One region of the Flavobacterium sp. PL11 genome, then DNA from elsewhere that is predicted to be linked to it. Evidence: riboswitches for the same ligand, from Rfam matches in the RefSeq annotation. Region 1 holds a riboswitch; each other region holds the start of a gene.
The links. A riboswitch is a leader RNA that binds a small molecule or an ion and turns the genes downstream of it on or off. The one in region 1 is predicted to bind S-adenosylmethionine.
Positions count from the first base shown of each region.

Region 2: it holds a riboswitch for S-adenosylmethionine, as region 1 does, so the genes downstream of both, RCH18_RS10960 (Na+/H+ antiporter NhaC family protein) here and RCH18_RS03785 (homocysteine S-methyltransferase family protein) in region 1, are expected to answer to the same signal.
Region 3: it holds a riboswitch for S-adenosylmethionine, as region 1 does, so the genes downstream of both, RCH18_RS12160 (hypothetical protein) here and RCH18_RS03785 (homocysteine S-methyltransferase family protein) in region 1, are expected to answer to the same signal.

Region 1 is NZ_JAXCIA010000004.1:153,209-155,480, reverse strand. Features, by position in the region: gene RCH18_RS03785 (homocysteine S-methyltransferase family protein) at 1-946, opposite strand, end outside; SAM riboswitch class I at 1,220-1,325, opposite strand; gene RCH18_RS03780 (NAD(P)/FAD-dependent oxidoreductase) at 1,418-2,272, opposite strand, start outside.
Region 2 is NZ_JAXCIA010000019.1:22,905-25,176, forward strand. Features, by position in the region: gene RCH18_RS10960 (Na+/H+ antiporter NhaC family protein) at 1-972, opposite strand, end outside; SAM-I-IV-variant riboswitch at 1,028-1,126, opposite strand; gene RCH18_RS10965 (hypothetical protein) at 1,237-1,659, opposite strand; gene sucD (succinate--CoA ligase subunit alpha) at 1,803-2,272, opposite strand, start outside.
Region 3 is NZ_JAXCIA010000023.1:31,507-33,778, reverse strand. Features, by position in the region: gene RCH18_RS12165 (hypothetical protein) at 1-180, opposite strand, end outside; gene RCH18_RS12160 (hypothetical protein) at 263-1,072, opposite strand; SAM-I-IV-variant riboswitch at 1,132-1,230, opposite strand; gene RCH18_RS12155 (DUF3293 domain-containing protein) at 1,353-1,766, opposite strand; gene RCH18_RS12150 (AlbA family DNA-binding domain-containing protein) at 1,865-2,272, opposite strand, start outside.

The sequences.
Region 1 (2,272 bases):
ACTTAATGTGTGCTGGAGTTGTTCCACAGCATCCGCCTATTATATTTACTAAGTTGTCGTCAAGATATTCCTTGATAAAGGCTTGCATTTGCTCTGGTGTTTCATCGTATTCTCCAAAAGCGTTTGGTAATCCTGCATTAGGATGCGCTGAAACATTAAATGAGGTATTATGGGACAAAGTTTGCAAATAGGGTTTTAATAAATCGGCACCAAGAGCACAATTAAAACCAACACTTAATAACGGAATATGTGAAATTGAAACTAAGAAAGCTTCCACCGTTTGCCCTGAAAGTGTTCTTCCTGATGCATCGGTAATAGTACCTGAAACCATTATTGGAATATCAATATTGCGTTCGTCTTTGACTTCTTCGATAGCAAAAAGTGCTGCTTTAGCATTCAAAGTATCAAAAATCGTTTCGACTAATAATAAATCGCAACCGCCATCCATTAATGCCTCTACTTGTTGTTTGTATGCCTTACGCAAATCATCAAAAGTTACGGCTCTATATCCTGGATCATTCACATCAGGTGACATACTTGCCGTTCTGTTTGTTGGGCCTACTGAACCCGCTACAAAACGAGGTTTGTCAAGATTTTTAGCTGTGAACTCATCGGCTACTTCACGAGCAATTTTTGCTGATTCATAGTTCATTTCATAAACGAATGCTTCCAGATGATAATCAGCCATGCCAATTGTGGTACTTGAGAAAGTATTGGTTTCTATAATATCTGCTCCTGCTTCAAAATAGGCAGCGTGAATTGCTTTTATAGCTTGTGGCTGTGTTAGTGACAACAGGTCATTATTCCCTTTAAGAGAATATGGAAAATCCTTGAAACGTTCTCCACGAAAATCTTCTTCGGAAAAATTGTAGCGTTGCAACATGGTTCCCATGGCACCATCTAAAACGAGAATTCTTTCTTTTATGGCTTTTTGAATATTTGACATATTTTTTTATTTCTATTCAATCTCGAAGCTTCAAGATTTACACTTTTGATTAATAATTACAAAAGTTCACTATAAAAGCTATTTAGCCCTGATGGAAGCGGCATCCTTTTTTATTTAATTCCTTTAGGGTTTTAAACCATGAAGGAATTAAATAAAAAAGATATAGCGTACAGCAGGAACAATACTGGCTGAAAAAGCACCAATAATTCGCTCTAAAAAGATATTAAAATGTTGTCAGGAAAAGTTTTTGAGAAATACTGTGGAAGTATTCTTGTGTTATCTATCCACGCATAGCGAGGTAGAATGTAGCACCTTCTTTATAAGATAAAGGGTTGCTAAGGTTTCATCGGGTCTTTCCCTCCGCCTTTCGTGATAACTTTCAATAAATATAGGAACGGTGCAAAGTAAATACAAAGCGCTAATACTTGCAAGTATTAGCGCTATATTTTTTAACTAGTTTGTTATAAGTTGTTAAACTATTGCTTTAACAACTGCTTTTGGCGCTTCTTTGCGTGTTCCGTCAAAGCCGTCTACACCACTAACGGTTGTATATTTTAAAACATACTTCTTACCAGGATTAATGATTTGGTAAGCTGCTTGACACATTAATGTAGCTTCGTGGAAACCACATAGTATTAATTTTAGCTTTCCAGGGTAGGTGTTTACATCACCGATGGCAAAAATTCCTGGAATATTGGTTTGATAATCTAATGCATTATTTACTTTAATCGCATTTTTTTCTATTTCTAATCCCCAATCACCAATAGGACCCAGTTTTGGCGTTAGTCCAAAAAGCGGAATGAAATAATCAGTCGCAATTGTTCTTTGAGCACCATTTTCGTCAAGTACAACTGATTCAATATGTTCCGCTCCATTAATACCAATTACTTCTGCCGGAGTAATTAATCTAATTTTTCCAGCATTTTTTAATTCTTGTACTTTATCAACAGAATCTAATGCACCTCTAAATTCATTTCTTCTGTGAACCAAAGTTACTTCGGAAGCGATGTTAGAAAGGAAAATACTCCAGTCCAAAGCTGAATCTCCACCTCCTGCGATGACTACCTTTTTATCTCTAAATTTTTCAGGATTTTTAATAAAGTATTTAATTCCTTTATCTTCATAGAAATTAATTCCATCAATTAAAGGTTTTCTAGGTTCAAAACTTCCTAGTCCACCCGCAATTGCAATAACTGAAGCATGAAATTGTTTTCCTTTATTTGAAGTAACTATAAAGCTACCATCTTCTTGTTTATCGATAGTTTCAGCACGTTCTCCTAATGTAAATCCTGGTTCAAATTGCTTAATTTGCTCCATCAAATTATC
Region 2 (2,272 bases), on a different contig from region 1:
CTTAGTTTTAATCCGTTTTTTTATCTGATTTAAAACATAATCAATCCCGCCAGCTTTATCAACCATAGCAGCCAATCCGCCCGTAAGCATAGAAAGTAGAAAAATATCGGTCATACTGGTAAAACCTTCATAAATTTTTTGCGTAAATTCCAAAAGACTAAAATTATTTTGATAAAACCCGATAAATCCTGCAAATAAAGTTCCAATTATTAAAGTTGAAAAAACATTAACGCCAGACACCGCTAATACAATCACTAATATATATGGAATTATAGTAATCCAATTGAAAGAAGTTGTGGGAATAGCAACCGTTACAATTTCAGAGTTTAGGCCTAAATAAAAAAACACCATAATTGTAATTAATGAAGCAGGCAATGCAATAAACAAATTGATCTTGAATTTATCTTTTAATTTACAGCCTAATGATTGCGTGGCTGCAATTGTCGTATCGGAAATCATCGATAGATTATCGCCTAACATAGATCCTCCTAACAACGCACCAGAAATTAAAGGTAAAGAAAGGCCACTCCTTTCGGATAAACTTACGGCTATAGGTCCAATAGCGACTATTGCTCCCACTGAAGTACCTGTGGCTGTAGAAAGAAATGCAGCAATTAAAAATATACCTAGAGGAAAATAAGCTACATCTATATTATTTATTCCTAGACTAACAACAGCATCTACCCCGCCAGTAGCTTTACTAACTACTGCAAAAGCTCCCGCTAGTAAATAAATAAGACACATTGTAATGATTTTACTTTCTCCACAACCTGCTATCAAAAGGCTAACTTTTTCCTCCATAGGAAATTTAAAAAGTATAAAGGCAGTAATGATACCCACTAAAACGGCAATTGGTGAAGGAAGGGCATAAAAATCATCGAGCCAAATACCTATTCCTAAGAAAGTGGCAATAAAAATAAGTAATGGAATTAAAGCAAATGGATTACCATTATTTTTTGCATTAGTTGTCATAATCAATTTCTAAATTAATTTAGTACCACAAATAACAAAAAAGCAAAACAGGAATAAAAACAACATTTTTTCCAAAGGATTTGGCTTATCGTTTTAGCACCTTGCTTGTTGTTGCAGGTTGCTATCTCCATCAAAGAGATTCGTGATAACGGCGACAAAAGTAATGTTTTTTTCAGTAAAACAATTTAAAATTTCGCTTTATATCATAAAAAAAGGCTTTACTAAAGTAAAGCCTTTTAAGTATTAAATTTAGGTAAATATAATTTAAAATGCTACGTTCCATTTTGGTAATCTACCGTTTTCATCTAAGAAATTTTGTAAAACTTGACCTTCAATAAATGTTGGAATTACTTTAGTTTGATCATTAAAAGTTTCATACCACACCACCTCAAGAGTAGAAATATCTTCAATTTTCATTTGTGCTGGCCACGAAAATTTTCTAGCTGTTTTAGCAAACTGATGTCCTTCAACAATTTTATCTTTCAAGCCACCATTTTTAATTTTTAAAGTTCCATCATTTTGAATCGTGCCAGTTGAACCTACCATGATTAACTCCTTCTCCTCTCTAACAGCATAAACTAGAAATACTCCTGATCCTTCAGAAGCGTTACAAACTTCAGCTAAACTGTCTTCAGTTGAAAATGAAAACTGATTAGATACTTTAAATTTTTTTAATTCCTTATACATATTTTTTATATTTTATCACAAAAGCGCACAGGCTTAAAGTGTTTTATTAATTATTTACTATTCGAAAGAATAATCTAACAATGTATTTTAATAAAAATACCCCACAAGAGCGCGAGGTATTTTTTCAATTACTCTATTTTGGTTTAACCCAATACTTCTTTTACTTTCTTACCAATTTCAGCTGGAGAATCTACAACATGGATTCCACATTCTCTCATGATTTGTTTTTTAGCTTCAGCAGTATCGTCAGATCCACCTACAATTGCACCTGCGTGACCCATTGTACGTCCTGGAGGCGCGGTAACACCTGCAATAAAACCTACAACTGGCTTACGGTTTCCGTCAGCTTTTATCCAATGTGCAGCATCGGCTTCTAATTGCCCACCTATTTCACCGATCATAACTATACACTCTGTTTCAGGGTCATTCATCAATAATTCAACAGCTTCTTTAGTAGTTGTTCCAATGATTGGATCGCCACCAATACCAATAGCTGTTGTAATTCCTAATCCTTGTTTTACTACTTGATCAGCAGCTTCATATGTCAAAGTCCCTGATTTAGAAACGATTCCAATTGTACCTTTCTTGAAAACAAAACCTGGCATAATTCCAA
Region 3 (2,272 bases), on a different contig from region 1:
TTGACCAGAGAGCATCTGTAATTCAGGAGCTACTAACAACACGCCATTTGTTTTTAAATGAATCTCGTTAAAATCTGTTAAATGGTGTAATGATTCAAATCGTTCTGTAATGCTTGATACTTTAATTACTAATGTCGAAAAAAGGGGTTTTAAAAAATCGGAATTGGTATACGTCAGCATATTTATAATGTGTTTATAATTCATAATTCGCCCTGTCCTTCTTGAAAAGAATGACATTTAGGATAGTAGAAATAAATATTTTTTAGATGAAATGTTGGATAGATTGTGCGATAATATGACCATTTAAATCCAATAAGACTCCACCATAAGGGATGCTGTTCAAGAATCGTGGTTTATTATTCACTTTTGGTAAGTAATAAGCCGAATCTGAACTTAATACCAAAGCTAAATCCTTGGGTCGATTTGATTCAACACTGATTTTTTCATAAACTTTTTCAAAATGATAGAGTAGTAGCGACTCTTTTTTATCCTTATCTTCCAATATTTCACTAGTAATTGATAGAACACTTCCCGGTAAGTGATCTGCTGACGATTCATCTTCAACTAAGTGAATAGGAATTTGGGTGTAACAAGGCGATTTAGGATGTTTCAAAATAAAATAAGGGAATTTACCGTAATAACCTGAAAGCTTATTAATAGTGAATACGAGATCGTCATCAAGAAGTAAAGTTTTACAATTGAAGTTTTGTAATTCTCTTCTTGTTTTTTCATCTTCTTTTGTATTCCAAATCAGTATAAAACGAGCTTGGGTTTCTATTCTGAAAGTTCCACTTCCTTCATGCAAACTAAATGTTTTTCCCATGAATTGTTTTTCACTATCAAATAACAAAATTTCGTAAGGTGTTACTCCGGTAAAATCAAGTTGTGTTGTGAGAGCGCTGTGGCTGATTTCGATTCCTAATGGAGTGAATTTGTCCTCAATCAATGGCGACACTACTAAATTGCGATTTTCGCAAATATGCCATTGTGTTTTTAAGCCTACATAATGATCAATATCGCTACCTGATTGGTGCTGTACGATTTCTTTTAACTGAATACTTTTAGTATACATAACATAACAATTTTAAATTAAAATTTTTGCTATGTCGTAAAATGCGATAAAGAATTGTGGTTTCTCAATACATTTGAACGACTGTCCCGCATTCTAAGCCACCGTGTCTTGAGTTGATCGGTTGGCATTACACAGACGTGTAATTCTTGATGCTTTTGCAAATCTTATAAAAAAAATTGAGTTGTGCAAGTAATCGTAATTTAAATTGTAAAATTTTATTGTTTTCTCTTCTTTAGGTGATAATTACTTGAGTGTGAAATGTAAAGATTGTGGTAAAAAATCACACTAGTTTTTCTAGAATTATAAGTTCTGCCATTTCATTAATAGTACCAAAAACAATAGCATTTTGTTTGTATTTTTTTCCTAACTCAATTGACTTTTCTTTTGAAATATTGCAAACAAAATAACTTTCTTCTCCAGGCCAAATACCTTCTGCATCTTTTCCTTCTCCTATATGATTAGGATATTTTTTAATATCCTCTAGTAGTTGATTGTTCAACGTGGTATTATCTTCAATAGTGAAATTACTAGCAGACAGCGGATTCCATGCGGTAATATAACACCAAGATTTATAGTTTTTCTCTTTTAAAAAAATATTTAATTCTATATTTTCTTTACCAATATTAATTAGTAATTTAGGATTGAATACATGGTAATTTGTGTTACTGTATGCTTCTAATAATTCTTGATTCATAGTTTGTTATTTATTATTTTATAATAAGTTGATATATTTACAATCAACTATTTCTCTTCTTATTAAAAACGTAGTAGTTCTAATTGCATAGAATAGTACTATATTATATCTCTTTTCTTTTTCCAATGATTACTATACTTCGCAATTAGTTCTTTCATAGTTTGGACTACACCTCTATAGTCTTGATCTCCTTCCTTTATTCCTAGAGTGCTGGAAGTTTGATTTTTAGTGAATGTTAAACCAGTAATTAAATGGGCTATAAATTCTGGTAAGATGTTTACTTCTAAAAACAAACCATCTAATCTGCTATTAATTAAGACATTTCCCTCTGCATTTAATCCCGTATGTGTACTAATATCTCTGACTCTATGTGCTTTTATATATGATGAATTCGTTTTTAAATCCTTACTTTGAAAAACTAAAAAATATTCTTCTGGAACACACTGAAATTCAATAAGATTTGATGCAGAATTATATCCGTTGCTGTAGCGTTTACCTTCTTTCTT